One region of the Paenibacillus borealis genome, then DNA from elsewhere that is predicted to be linked to it. Evidence: riboswitches for the same ligand, from Rfam matches in the RefSeq annotation. Region 1 holds a riboswitch; each other region holds the start of a gene.
What was found. A riboswitch is a leader RNA that binds a small molecule or an ion and turns the genes downstream of it on or off. The one in region 1 is predicted to bind cyclic di-AMP.
Positions count from the first base shown of each region.

Region 2: it holds a riboswitch for cyclic di-AMP, as region 1 does, so the genes downstream of both, PBOR_RS35535 (alpha/beta fold hydrolase) here and PBOR_RS00490 (C40 family peptidase) in region 1, are expected to answer to the same signal.
Region 3: it holds a riboswitch for cyclic di-AMP, as region 1 does, so the genes downstream of both, PBOR_RS19030 (APC family permease) here and PBOR_RS00490 (C40 family peptidase) in region 1, are expected to answer to the same signal.
Region 4: it holds a riboswitch for cyclic di-AMP, as region 1 does, so the genes downstream of both, PBOR_RS25680 (hypothetical protein) here and PBOR_RS00490 (C40 family peptidase) in region 1, are expected to answer to the same signal.

Region 1 is NZ_CP009285.1:100,154-103,685, reverse strand. Features, by position in the region: gene PBOR_RS00500 (hypothetical protein) at 1-22, shown strand, start outside; cyclic di-AMP (ydaO/yuaA leader) riboswitch at 240-378, shown strand; gene PBOR_RS00495 (C40 family peptidase) at 436-864, shown strand; cyclic di-AMP (ydaO/yuaA leader) riboswitch at 1,251-1,394, shown strand; gene PBOR_RS00490 (C40 family peptidase) at 1,400-1,891, shown strand; gene PBOR_RS00485 (GNAT family N-acetyltransferase) at 2,141-2,626, shown strand; gene PBOR_RS00480 (c-type cytochrome) at 2,753-3,109, shown strand; gene PBOR_RS00475 (4a-hydroxytetrahydrobiopterin dehydratase) at 3,216-3,491, opposite strand.
Region 2 is NZ_CP009285.1:4,284,639-4,288,170, forward strand. Features, by position in the region: gene PBOR_RS18015 (ABC transporter substrate-binding protein) at 1-1,249, shown strand, start outside; cyclic di-AMP (ydaO/yuaA leader) riboswitch at 1,429-1,561, shown strand; gene PBOR_RS35535 (alpha/beta fold hydrolase) at 1,569-2,378, shown strand; gene PBOR_RS18025 (MarR family winged helix-turn-helix transcriptional regulator) at 2,492-3,178, shown strand; gene PBOR_RS18030 (MATE family efflux transporter) at 3,420-3,532, shown strand, end outside.
Region 3 is NZ_CP009285.1:4,566,468-4,569,999, forward strand. Features, by position in the region: gene PBOR_RS19030 (APC family permease) at 1-1,748, opposite strand, end outside; cyclic di-AMP (ydaO/yuaA leader) riboswitch at 1,876-2,035, opposite strand; gene PBOR_RS19035 (disulfide oxidoreductase) at 2,262-2,696, opposite strand; gene PBOR_RS19040 (DsbA family protein) at 2,693-3,448, opposite strand.
Region 4 is NZ_CP009285.1:6,053,012-6,056,543, reverse strand. Features, by position in the region: gene PBOR_RS25690 (hypothetical protein) at 1-116, opposite strand, end outside; gene PBOR_RS25685 (hypothetical protein) at 109-630, opposite strand; cyclic di-AMP (ydaO/yuaA leader) riboswitch at 756-922, opposite strand; cyclic di-AMP (ydaO/yuaA leader) riboswitch at 1,280-1,466, shown strand; gene PBOR_RS25680 (hypothetical protein) at 1,563-1,964, shown strand; gene kdpF (K(+)-transporting ATPase subunit F) at 2,316-2,393, shown strand; gene kdpA (potassium-transporting ATPase subunit KdpA) at 2,463-3,532, shown strand, end outside.

The DNA of each region.
Region 1 (3,532 bases):
CAGTAAATCATTTCCACAATAATCGGCCGCCAAACCGGCATACTAAAAGAGTCATTGCCCTTAATTGAGGCGCATGACTCTTTTTTGATTACTGCTGGGACAAGTGCATTTGCAAAACTGTAAATCCTTTGGTACAATGATGCCTGTACTACTAGTAACAAATTTGTAATCTTTCAAACGGATTAATGCAGCTACTGTAAACGAAGTACTTAATCTTATGTCGATATGTCACTGTTCTGGTGCACAAAACGCCGAATTCCCTGCACCGGGAAGTGGGGGAACCATATTTTGGGTGAATTGATCTCGCTTTAGAGGGGTCATAGGGGAACCTTCTACCGAATCCTTAAGCTAACCTCGCAGGCCTTGGAAGGAGTACATCTTTTGAGAAGTCAGAATTTCAAGAAGAAATGCACCGCAGCAGCGCTGGGTCTTGTGATGGTATTCACACTTGGAGCGGGCAGCGCTTTCGCAGACTCCAAAATGGATACTGTGATCTCAAAAACCATTGGAACGGCATATAAAACCGGGGGCACCAGCACCAGCGGCTTTGATTGTTCCGGATTCACCAAATACGTATTCAAGAACCTCGGGCTTACACTGCCGCGTACCTCTAAGGCACAATACAGTGTAGGGACAGCCGTATCCAAGAGTAATCTGCGTTCGGGCGATTTGGTATTCTTCAATACCCTGGGCAACGGAGTTTCCCATGTCGGTATTTATGTCGGCAATGGAAAATTCGCACAATCCTCCAGTTCGCGTGGTGTAACCATCAGTTCGCTGAGTCAGGCATACTGGGCCAACCGCTACGTTGGCGCTAAAAGAGTGATGAGCACAACAGCTTACCAGGCTGTCGCTTACGATTGAACCCTTGTACATTTCCTCGAATATTTACCTCTAACATCTAAATATAACTTATACGAGCCCGGAATTTGATTATTGCCGTAATCATTTCCGGGTTTTTCCTTTTCCTTATTCTACCTTTTACACAAATCTGCAAACCCTGAAACACCTTTTTATCCCAAATTCAAAGAAAAAATCATTAAAAGCTCACCCGGGACGTAAATTTGAGTCTTTCTATACAGCTATAACTCTAAAAAAACGCAAAAATATGCATTAATATGTTATAAGTGATTGCCAAGCGCCTTAGTCTTTGTTACAATTATCGCAGTGAGATTTTAGTAACATTTTTGTAATTATTGAATCGCTTTTAACAAAGGTTTTGTCATGTATTGAGTAACAGCTAATCCTAATCAACAGTCGTGCCGAGTTCCCTAACGATTTAGGGAAACGGGGGAACCAACTTTGGGTGAATTGACCTCCTATTCTAAGAGGGGTCATAGGGGACCTTCAACCGAACCCTTAAGCTAACCTCGTAGGCATTTGGAAGGGGTATTTACTTTTGAAGAAGAAGCTAGCAGCCGCAGTACTAAGCTTTTCCATCATCTTCACCATTGGAGCAGGAAGCGCTTTCGCGGATTCCAAAATGGATAAAGTTATCGACAAAGCCATCGGGACTAAATACGTATCCGGCGGTGTATCCACGAACGGTTTTGATTGCTCCGGATTTACAATGTATGTTTTTGATAAGATCGGCATTAACCTGCCCCACCAATCCGGCTCCCAATACCAGATGGGTACGGCCGTATCCCGCGACGAAATGAGACCGGGCGATCTTGTATTCTTCAATACAAGCGGCAAAGGCATTTCCCACGTCGGTATTTATGTCGGTGACGGTGAGTTCGCACATGCTTCTTCCTCGCGTGGTGTAACCATCAGTTCGCTGAGTGACAGCTACTACGTCAACCGCTACGTTGGCGCCAAACGGATTATGAGTACAGATGCTTACAAGACTGTAGCTACAGATTCCGAAGACAATGATGATGTGCAATAATTTGTCCTACCATAAGCGCTTTTCCAGGATTTTTGCCGAAATCTTGGAGGAGGGCTTATTTTTTTTGTCTATAAAATTACTTACCCCGCTCTATATTTGTAAAACACCAATTTTGCTCTTTCGTAAAATATTTTTTGGCGTTTGTCAAGTTTCTGTATCTCCGCGAGGTTTTTGCGTCGGATATGGCCCGTTTTGTATATAATATTTATAGAATGAAGTTACGTTCCCTTGAAAGGAGGCCTCCCGCTTATGATAAGTTCCCCGGTAACTTTTTATGTTGTTCCTATGGAGTCCCGGCATGCCGCTGAGATCTGTGAGTGGAACTATAGGCCCCCGTATAATATTTACGGCTGGATGCCCTGGGAGCAGATGCAGGCACTCGGTATTGAGTTCGGTGACCCGCAGCTGCGCAGCGAGCAATATGTTTCTGTTGTGAACGGACAGGGAATCCTGTGCGGCTTCGCCCAGCTGTTCCCTATGGAGGGTGTAGTCCGGCTCGGAATCGGCATGCGGCCCGATCTGTGCGGTCATGGCATGGGGCATCTCTTCATGAAGGCTATCGTGCAGGCGGCCCTTGTCCGCTATCCCGAACGGGAGATCGATTTGGAGGTTCTCACCTGGAATCAGCGCGCCATCCGTGCTTACCAGAAATGCGGTTTTACCATAACAGATACCTACGAACGCAGAACTCCAACAGGCGATAAGCCTTTTTATTGTTTGGTCTATGAGAAATAGCATTCCACTTCTATAGAATTGAAAATTTCGCAGGAATTTCGTTCATTTTTTTGACACAAATGCTATGATAACGCTTCACCATCCGCTATAATGAAGGAAGCAGCTTACATGGAGGGACGGATGCAGATGCAGAAATGGATCATGAGCGGTTTGTTTTTTGCCGCCTGTGCCTTTGCGGTGGTCTTAATGTTTACCTTGCCCGGCAAAGCCGAGGTGGCGGAAGAGAACAAACCGACAATGCCTGAGGTTGTGCTGGACGCGGCCGGTGCGGAGGCTCTAGTGAAAGCCAACTGCATCACCTGCCACGGGGATCAGCTTCAGGGCGGAGTAGGGCCGAACCTGCAGCAGGAGGGCGCACAGCATGACGCGGCACAAATCTACAGCATTGTGACCAAGGGCCGCGGGCAGATGCCTTCCTTCAAAGACAAACTAGCCCCCGAGGAGATTGCGAACGTCGCATTATGGCTGGCCGAGAAGAAATAATAATCTTTATGAAACAAAATGCCCGCTGCAAAGGATATCCGGATATCCTTGCACGGGCATTTTTATTGATCAGGCGGTACTGCTATTTCCATAAGGATCCTGTCCTCTAACGGTTTTTCTCAAAAGCCTCATTAATTTCGTTGGCCTGGCGTATATCCAGCTTCTCCACATCTACAGGCAGACGCAGAATAACGGTCTTGTAATCAATCGTGATATGCGGGTGATGGTCGAAAGCTTCTGAGATCGCGGCGACCGCATCCACAAAGGCAATTCCCTTCATATATTCATTGAACATATATTTACGCACCATAATATCCTGTTCCAGCTTCCAGCCTTCCAGCTTGCCGATCTGCTCCCGCAGTTCTTCCTCTGTAATTGGCAATTTGTTTCCTCCCTTGCTTAATTAGCTATATCCACTGCAGT
Region 2 (3,532 bases), 4.0 Mb from region 1:
TGCAGGCTGTGCCACCACCGAAGCCGAATCCAGTGTAGCGGCCTATGAGAAAGGTGATTCCGTCCTCGAACTGAACTTCTGGACCTCCGCCGTGGAGGATGTGAACCAGAACCTGGTGGACCAGTTCAACGAGACCAAGGGAGCCGAGCTGAACATCCATGTGAATGCCGAATATCAGGGCGATTACTGGGAAATGCAGCAGAAGATCAACGCCGCAGCCATAGCGGGTACGCTGCCGAATGTTTTTATTGATGAAGTAGCCATGACTAAGGGCTTTGCCGACAGTGACATTATTGCCAATCTGGAACCGTTCATTGAAACGGACAAGTTCGACACCTCGGATTTCAAAATCGGCGACCTTGGCAACCTGTATCTGGGCGATGACCTGTACGCATTTCCGCATATGCGGAGTGTACCCGTGATGTATGTAAACAAGACGCTCGCCGCTAAAGAGGGGCTGGATCCGAACGGTCCGGCGACCTTTGCCGAACTGGAGGCCTATCTGCAGACCGCATACGATGCTACCGGCCAGCCGCCGATGTACCTGTTCAACTATGATTTCTGGGTGATGGAGGCGCTGCTGCATTCGTACTCGGATACCAGTGTGGTCAATGAGGATGAGACGAAGTCCAATATCAACAGCAAAGGCGCAGTGAAGCTAATCACCTTCATTGAGGATCTGGAATCCAAGGGTCTGATCAAAGTACTCGGGGTCACGGACAAGGATGCCTACTATGCCTCCATTGCCAATCCTGGCACAGCGCTGATCTTCTCCAGTGTCGGCGGCTACAAAACCTTCGCAGGCATGGCCGCAGAGAGTGGAATTGATCTTGGCGTATCGATGATCCCTGCCGGAGAAGACGGCAAACGGGGCGTCCCGGTCGGCGGATCGAATACGTATCTGGCGAATACGGGAACGGATAATGAGAAGGCGGCCGCTTTCGAATTCATGAAATGGCTGTCGGATACCGAACAGGCGGCGTATGCTTCCGCCAATACCGGATATCTTCCGACCCGCCTTACTTCCCTGGACACAGACTTGATGAAAGAGACCATAGCTGCTTTCCCTGGCTACAAGGTCGCTTCCGATGAGCTGGAATTCAGCAAAATGCGTCCGATGACCGGCACCTACCATGAGATTGAAGATCTGATGGGCACGCGCATTAACGATATTTGGCTGGAGAACCTGCCAATCCAGGAAAGCCTGGACACCCTCGCCAAAGAGGTGGATGACATTCTAAACCGCTAATGAGGGATGATGTTTAAACAAGCAGAGCAGTGAATCTCCGGAAACGGGAGAATCGCTGCTCTGTTTTTTGGGTTCACTGCCGCTGGCTTCTGCGCCTCATGGGCAAATTCACCTATGCTATTCATTCTTTGACGAATATGGGCTATACTGAAGTTTCTGTTAATCTATATCCGCAAAAATATATGTAATCGCTGAATTCCGTAATGGAAGCGGGGAAACCAAGTTTTCAGGGGTGAATCTCGAGAAATCGAGTAGGGCTACTCTTCAAGCCCGAATCCGGCAGCTAACCCCGTAAGCGACATGAGAGGATGCACAGGTAATGCCGTATATTGACGTCAATGGAACCACCCTCTATTACGAGGTGTCGGGCAGTGGTCTGCCCATTGTTTTTATTCATGATTATTCGACTTCACATCATCTGTTCGAGCCTCAGGCGGAGTATTTCAGCAAGCGGGCGAAAGTAATCTTGTTTGACTTAAGAGGGAATGGACAATCCGGTAAAATGGATGTGGAGATCAGCCGGATCGTAGACACGCAGTGTGAAGATCTGAAGGGATTGTTGGATGGGCTGTCCGTAGAACGGGCCGTCATCGTAGCTTGCTCCAGCGGCGCTGTGCTCGCCCAGAAATTTGCCTATCTGAATCCGGAACGGGTAATTAATCTGGTGTTGGTGGACAATTACTTCCAAGGAGATTATACGGCCAAAGGCAGCAAAGTGCTGGAGCTCTTTCAAATCTGCGCATGGGTCGCCCATTATCTTCCGGCTGAAATGTTCATCCGGTCTTTGCGCATTACATATAACAAATGGCTGTCTGCGTATCATATTCTGAGAAGAGAGCTTGTCCATGAACGGACAACAGAATTGATTAAACAGCGTCTGGCACTAAGACATACGGACAGCTACGGGTTTGCACTAAGGCTGCAGGTTCCCGTTCTTTGTGTATCAGGCAATCAGAATGAGCGGGTTCTGGAGCAGGTGAGACAAACAGCGGCCAAATATCCGCTCGCCACGCTGGCAATACTGGAAGACGCCATGTATCCCAGCCATTTATGCCAGCCGCAGCACTTCAACCAGCTGCTGCTTGATTACCTGAAAGACCAGCAATGCTTCCAGCGGAAAATTTATTAACGGCACCTGTAGAAAATCTTTGACAAGTATAACAGGTACCGTTATAATAAATCCAACAGGTACCGTTATATTGATTGACAGGTACCGTTAATATATCCCGGGGAGGATTCATAATGAATATGAATGCTGAATTGTACGACAAGCTTGCCAAGCTGCAATGGCTGTTGCAGAGACAACACCTGAAGAACCACGCCGCTGTGGGTCCCATGGCTGATACGTCACGCGGGCAAGGCAGGATTATGGCTTTTCTGCGGATGAAGGACGGAATCAGCACTAAAGATTTATCCTATATGCTGGACATCCGTGTATCATCCCTTAATGAATTGTTGGCCAAACTGGAGAAGGCCGAATATATCACCCGCAGACCTTCAGAGACAGACAAACGTATCATGCTGATCTATCTCACGCCCAAAGGACAGGCGGAAGAGGGACAAGAGGTTGAGGGCGGCAGCATATTTTCAGTCCTGTCTCCAGAAGAACAGGCAGCTTTCGGTGAATACCTGGTCCGCGTCATTACAGCCCTAGAGGAAGAGCTTGGAACAGATGCAGATCGTGACGTAATGGCCATGTGGATGGAAGCCGCCAAGGAGCGCATCGGGACAGAGGAATTCGACAAGCTGATGGCCATGCGCGGACAAATGAGCAGAATGTGGGGAAATATGGATGACGGACGCTTTAGCGGAAGATTCCCCGGATTTGGCAGGGAAGGTCATGGCGGCGGCATGAACGGGTTCGGCTGGCCTTCCAGAGATGGAAGAGATGCCCCGAAAGACAACTCAGACCAACCGGAAGATAAGTAAGCAGAACATTTTCTATAAGAAGCATAGGCGCTGTCTTTCCGCAAGAGCAGGGCAGAGGCAGCGCAATACCTTTTCAGCGTAAGTAATGAATTTGAATTAAGGTTAAGTCCATTCCCGCACACCAAGCCCGCAATGTCCTTGTTACGGGTCTATTTGGTGCGGCGCAAAGTCCGTATTCAATCGATAGTTAGAACTCTAACTATATTACAAGCCAACATAACTTAAGAAAGTGGTGACCCGTATGGATACAGAAAACCTCCATTACTTTGAGAAAGCACCGGTCGCAAAAGCCGTAGCACACTTCGCAGTACCCATGATGCTTGGAACGTCAATGAGTGTCATCTATTCCATTTT
Region 3 (3,532 bases), 3.7 Mb from region 1:
AACAAGCTGGTCTGATTATGCAGAATCGCCTGCCACCAGTGCTTCGTAACAAATTGCGGAATGAGTACCGTAATGTGGTCTGTTGAAGCGGTTTTCCACTCCACCGTATCGATGAATTTCACCAGCGGGCGGATGATGCTGCGGTAACGCGAGCGGAGTACAATCAGGCGCACCCCGGGATTCCACTCTTCCCACTTCTGTTCCATTTTGTGAATCTCTTCTTCATCAAATCCGACATATACAGCCACTACATTCTCAGTCAATGACTTCGCATAGCTGATGGAATGCAGTACCGCGCGGGTAACACCGGCAACGGGAACCACCACTGTACTTCCTTTAATACAAGGTTTATCCGTTGCCGGACAAATGCGCAGCTGATCTGCAATGTTCATATAATGGCGGTGAATCCGGTGGAATACGATGATTACAAGCGGCAGGAAGATGAAGGCCATCCACACGCTCGAGAATTTAGTAATAATGAAGATCAGGGTAATCGTCAAGGTTGTGAGCATGCCGACCGTATTCACGGCGAATTTGCTCTGCCAGCCCTTAGGCTTGGTTCTGTACCACTGTACCATCATGCCAAGCTGTGAAAGTGTAAATGGAATGAATACCCCAACTGCATATAATGGAATCAAGCCTTCGGTATTTCCGTGAAAAGCAGCTACTAGCACAGCCGACATTACACCGAGGAAAATAATGCCGTTCGAGAATCCCAGCCGGTCGCCGCGCACCATGAAGGCATGCGGTAAATATTTGTCTTTGGCGAACATGAACGCCAGCAGCGGGAAGGCCGAGTAGGCCGTATTTGCCGCCAGGAACAAGATTACCGCCGTGATCCCTTGAATGAAGAAGTACAAACCGCCGCGGCCAAAAGTAGACTCGGTAATCTGTGACACAACCGTTGCTTTCTCATCCGGCATGATGCCGTACCAATAAGCCAGGAGCGTAATCCCTGTGAACATAATACCGAGAATCAGGCCCATCAGCATCAGCGTTTTGGCCGCATTTTTCTCAGCAGGTGCTTTAAAGTTAGGGATCGCATTGGAGACTGCTTCTACCCCGGTCAGGGCCGAACAGCCGGAGCTGAATGCCTTAAGCAGGAGGAACATACTGACATTCGATACCGCTGATCCGATCTCCGGAACCTGGGCATGAGCTCCGCCGGTTGCATATTTGAAGACTCCGGCAATAATCAGCACAAAGATGGAGACTACGAACAGATATACCGGAATGGCTATGAAGGAAGCTGATTCGGTAACACCCCGCAGATTGACAATCGTTAAGAGCAGAATAACAGAAACCGCTATAAGTACACTATGATTATGAAGACCCGGGAACGCTGATGTGATCGCATCTGTCCCCGCCGAGGCGCTTACCGCAACGGTTAGAATGTAATCGACCAGCAGAGAACCGCCGGCCAAGAGACCGGTATGCACACCGAGATTGGTTTTGGCGACGATATACGCGCCACCGCCCTGCGGATAAGCAAAAATGGTCTGCCGATAGGACAGGATTAAAATGGCCAGCAGGCCCAATACGGCTAGTGCAATTGGCAATGAGTACCAGATAGCTGTAAAACCTGCGGCTACGAGTACGATTAAGATTTGTTCTGTTCCGTAGGCTACAGACGAGAGCGCATCAGAAGACAGGACAGCCAGTGCTTTCACCTTGGATAACTTTTCATGATCGAGTTCGTTCGACTTCATCGGACGCCCGATCAATAGTCGTTTTACCTTGCTTACCATTGTAGTAACAGTTCCTCTCTTTGTTAAGTTGAATCGGCAGTACCGCGCGCTGTTTTCATAAGTGGATTTCATAAATGCAGGCACAAAAATAAGCATACGGAAATGATCCGCATGCCTAAGTGCATGGTCATTATCCCACTATTGCTTACGAGGTTAGCTGGCGGATTCGGGCTGTGGTAGCCCTACGGATTTCGAGTCTGCTGACCCGCTTCCGATTCACCCCGTTGGCACTCGGCCAAGTTTGGTTCCCCCGTTTTTCCTTCCGGAAAATTCAGCGCATATTCAACTTCTCACAAGGACTAATATTAATCTACAATGCCTCTTCCGTAAAGCGTTGAAACAAATGAAAAAAGAATGAAAAACAACCAAAACAACCAAATCCATGATCCGGTATGTCTTGATCTTTCATTCTCTTTCATTATCCCTTTATCGCGTGATTTTACAGCGTTTCTGCTGATTAATTTACACTTAATTTAAGGGAAATATATACTCTTCATTCTGCCTGACGGCTTCTTACTCTCCTGCTTCCTCTTTGCGTCCAGTCCATAGCAGAATTGTGATCAAAGCGAACGCAATGAGTGCAAGCAGCGGGATGGTGATGAATCCGAAAAAATTCAGATAATCCGTGTTGCACGGCACACCAATCGTACATGGAAGCACCTTGCTGAGTGCCGGAATTTTTTGTTCCGCATAGTGGTAAATGGAAATGCTCCCGCCGATAATACTGAGGGGAAGTACATAAGGGATAATGCGTTTATCTCCCCGGTAAGTGGCAATTCCGAGCAAAAACAGCTGCGGGTACATGAATATCCGCTGAAACCAGCATAACTTGCAGGGCTCATATTTCAGTACTTCACTGAGATACAAACTTCCAGCTACAGCAACAACAGAGACGAACCAGGCCAAGTAGAGACAGTTGCGACGGCAGAATGCAGAGAATTTATTCATTGTGCAGCCACAGCTTCCGCAGCTACTTGGATTTGAGCATCAATTTCCTCCATATTAAAAGGTTCATTCACCTTGACTCCATTTACAAACAAACTCGGTGTATTGGTTACTCCAGTGTCTGTGCCAAGCTGGATATCTCTCTCCAGTTCGCTTTCGTAGGTCTTGTCTTCAATATCTTTACGCAGCAGGTCGAAATCAATAGGCAGTTCTAATTGCTGTGCAAGACTTACCAGGAAGTCCGGTGTTGCCCATTCTTCCTTCTCTGCGCCTTGGTTAGCGTAAATGGCATCGAAGAATTTCCAGAAGGCCTCTTGGTTCTGATGGTACACGGAGAGTGCCGCAAGTGAGGCTGTTCTCGAATCCGTACCGATAAAGGCCAGGTTCACGAAATAAAAGGCTGCTTTATCCTGATTTACATACTCCTGAACGATTTGCGGTTTGATTACCCCGGTAAACTGGGCACAAGCCGGACATTTGTAATCGCCGAATTCGACGATTTTGACTGGAGCATCTTCTTTACCCAGCCGCGCCATTTCACTGTAATTGAAATCCACCGGATCCGCAGTGGATCCTGCAGTTGAGCTGTCCTTCGAGGCTAGCATGAATAACCCTACAAAAATAATAACGACTAAGGCCACTGTACTCACGATCAGAATTCTCGTTTTCTGCTTCTGCTGCTCCTGCTCTGCCCGGCGTTTCTCCTGCTTGCTCATCTGGGGAAGCGCGACATTGTTCTTTTTCGATTTGCTCAAAGAGAGTTCCTTTCCGTCCGTAGGACTGTCGTGATAAAAGATAAGTTACTTTAAAATTATATAATTAAAGTTCTCTCCTTGGCA
Region 4 (3,532 bases), 2.2 Mb from region 1:
CCGCAGGTTAGCTTCAGCACTCCATACCAGCATCCAGATGGCTCAGATCCGTGCATGAATGACGGACGAGTATCAAATGCAAACAACTCGATTCGTGACAGCCTGCTGTTATTCATGGATGATGCCTCCTAGTGTGTCCATAGACTTGATGTGCAGATGATGGATCTGTTCAGCTTTAGCTATGCAGGCCGCAAGCTCAGCTTCATCCTCACATACGGCCGTATGCTCCAGCCAAACTGCATATTTGGTTCTCTGTACAATCGACAGGTGCATGGGGAAAGCTTTGTGGGACCGCAAAATGTACCAGCCTGGGGCCATGCTTTTCCACGGCTCTCTAAGGAATGTCAATAAAGGAAATCTTCTGTGCGCCGACCAGTCTTGCTCCTGCTGTTTATTTCGTATGCTTTGATAAACTTGGTGAATGATCTGCAGATTCGTACATGTAATGTGTGCTGAAGATGTACTGAACTCGGTCAATACTTCAATCTGACTTGCACCAAAGCCGTAGCCAACAATGTACCGCTGATCATGTTCTTCGTACCATAGAGCTCCGAAACTGGAGTGCGCGAGGCTTACCGGTTCTAATACATCAGGATGAATTCCGAAGTAATATTCTCTCTTATCGTTCATTTTCGCTGCTCCTTACTTAATGATAAGCTGACCTATAACAAAAAAACCGCAGCCAGCGTCGAGATCCTGGCTGCGGTTTTTGCGATTCCAGGTCGAAACAAAACCTTCGCAAAAGCGTGGCAAAATAAGGCTCTCTCCAGTGCTTACGAGGTTAGCTGACGGATTCGGGCGGTGAGAGTCGCCCTACCTGTGAAGAGGATTCTACATCTCTTCTGCGGATTCACCCCATATAGGCTTATAGCCTGTTGGTTCCCCCGTTTCCCGCTAAGCGGGAATTCAGCGTGCGTTTAAAAGGTATCATACGCTGAGCTTTTTGGTTTGTAAAAGATCAAGAATCGTCCTATATGATGGCAATAAGGCATATTGGGGGAGAAAGTGGAAACAATCCAGCTTAAACTCTTCTAAATCTCTATTTATCTGGAAAAACCGCTGTTTTTTTAGTCTTTTAATGCAATCTAAATGGTCAGAAATATATCTTAATGGTTCCTTAATAAGGAGATTAAAGAATTCGGATTAGCGAGAATAATGCTTATGAAAGCGGTAAAAGGCAATGATTTATTTGGATAATTGAGGAGATTTGAGGTTAGGAGCATTTTACAAGAACTCAGAGCAGGAGTATGATTCTACCTGTTTCCAAGGGGTTGAATTGAATAGTGATCCGCTTAATTTCCGTTAAGGAAAGCGGGGGAACCAGCAATCGGAGACCGATGTGAGAGTCGGGGGCGATTATGGGGTGAATCCAGGCCGGGTGCGACTGTTCGCAACCGGTACTGGTAGGGCGACTCTCACCGCCCGAATCCGTCAGCTAACCTCGTAAGCGTCTGGAGAGAGGAGAAGCAATGTGACCATTATGAGCCACAGGGGAGATCCTTAGTGGTTTTTTTGCTATGTATTTATTGATAGTTGTTCATGGTCAGGAGGGAGAAGACAAAATGCTGGATAAAGATGAGTATGTACTGGTGTGCGCTCCGACTTTGGCAGGTGAACACTTTATTGAATTATTGACGGAAAAAGGAATCAAGGTCGCGGGGTTAACAAACAATCCAGATAAGAGAAAACGACTGGAGAACTTGGGGGTTGAGCAAAATATTGTCGTAGATTCTCATGACGAGAGAACCTGGGGGATTCCTCCATTTTCAATTGGGAAAGTATACCTGTTTGAGAGTAACCTTGCGGTTTGTTGCCGATATCTTCAAATGTGCCGCCCTTGGACGTCAAAGTCCATTTTTGTCATCACTACCTCTGTCCATCCCAGACTTGTCTATAAAGGGCTCGGAGCGAACTACGTTATTTATTCTCATAGTGGTAATGTCCATTTTCTTGCAGATCAATAACTCAGCACGGTAGACGGACTTAAGCAATGTCTTAATGTAATCTTTATTCTCTCATGAAAACTCTAACCCTGAACTAATGGCGGAAATGATACGCTATATCACAAGTTAAACAAACATATACGGGGAGCAGAAGAGGCAAATCAAGAAGAATGGGTTTTAAAGGAATAAATACGGCTGATCTAATCAATAATACGAAGGCTAATACTAGGCTGATTTCAAATTTAGGAGAGAGGTGGCAAAGGCGATGATGGATGTGTACATGGTGGCGGCACTCACAGTGATATTCGGTTTGTTTTACGCGTTTGCAACGTGGTGTGAGCACGTTGTTGACGATAAAGGGGAAGCGGAACAATGACTATGGTTTTGATAGCAACCTTGCTGTTGTTTCTGTACTTGGTTTACGCCCTGATTCATCCGGAGAAATTTTGAGTTTTCTGAGATAAAGAACAGTAACTGTTAAAAAAAAATCAATAGCTTTACATTTAAGGAGGGGCATTCGTGGGTATCCTGCAAATCGTCGTAGTTATTGCCATACTGCTGCTGCTGGTCAAACCGGTAGGAACTTATCTGTATCATGTATTCTCAAATGAACCAAACCGGACAGACCGGATCTTCGGGGGCTTTGAGCGGGGGATTTTTAAGCTTAGCGGACTAAAAAAGCATGGAGGCATGTCATGGAAACGGTATGCCCTCAGCTTCCTGACAACCAATATTGTGCTGGTAGCATTCGGTTATCTATTCCTTCGTCTGCAAGGCGGACTGCCGCTTAATCCAAGCGGAATTGGTGAAATGGAGCAGACCTTATCGTTTAATACGGTAATCAGCTTTATAACCAACACCAATCTGCAGCATTACAGCGGGGAAACCGGGGTCTCTTATTTCTCTCAGATGGCTGTTATGACGATGCTGATGTTCACTTCGGCTGCGAGCGGATTTTCCGTGGCGGTTGCTTTTGTCAGAGGGATTACAGGCCGGAGTTCAGTAGGGAACTTCTTCCAGGACTTCGTCAAAGCCCATACCCGGGTCTTCCTTCCGCTGGCGCTGCTGGTTACACTCGTAATGGTTGGGCTGCATGTGCCGCAAACGCTGAAACCTATGCTTGAGGTAACCACTCTTGAAGGACAAACCCAGCAAATTGCCATCGGACCTATTGCTTCGCTGGAATCGATCAAGCATCTTGGAACCAATGGCGGCGGCTTCTTCGGAGCCAATTCGGCTCATCCTTTTGAGAATCCGAGCCCGCTTACGAACGTGCTGGAAATACTCTCGATGTGGCTGCTACCGGCTTCGCTGCCTTATATGTACGGCAAGTTTGCCAAGAATAAACGTCAGGGCTGGATGCTGTTCAGTGCCATGATGACGTTGTTTGTACTGCTTCTGGGTTTGAACTATTATGCAGAATCCCAAGGGAATCCGGCAATCAACGCCATGGGCATTGACGCCTCGCAGGGCAGTATGGAAGGGAAGGAAGTCCGTTTCGGTATTGCGCAGAGTGCACTGTTCACTACCGTGACCACTGCAGCAACAACGGGCAGTGTCAACAATATGCATGATACCCTGACGCCGCT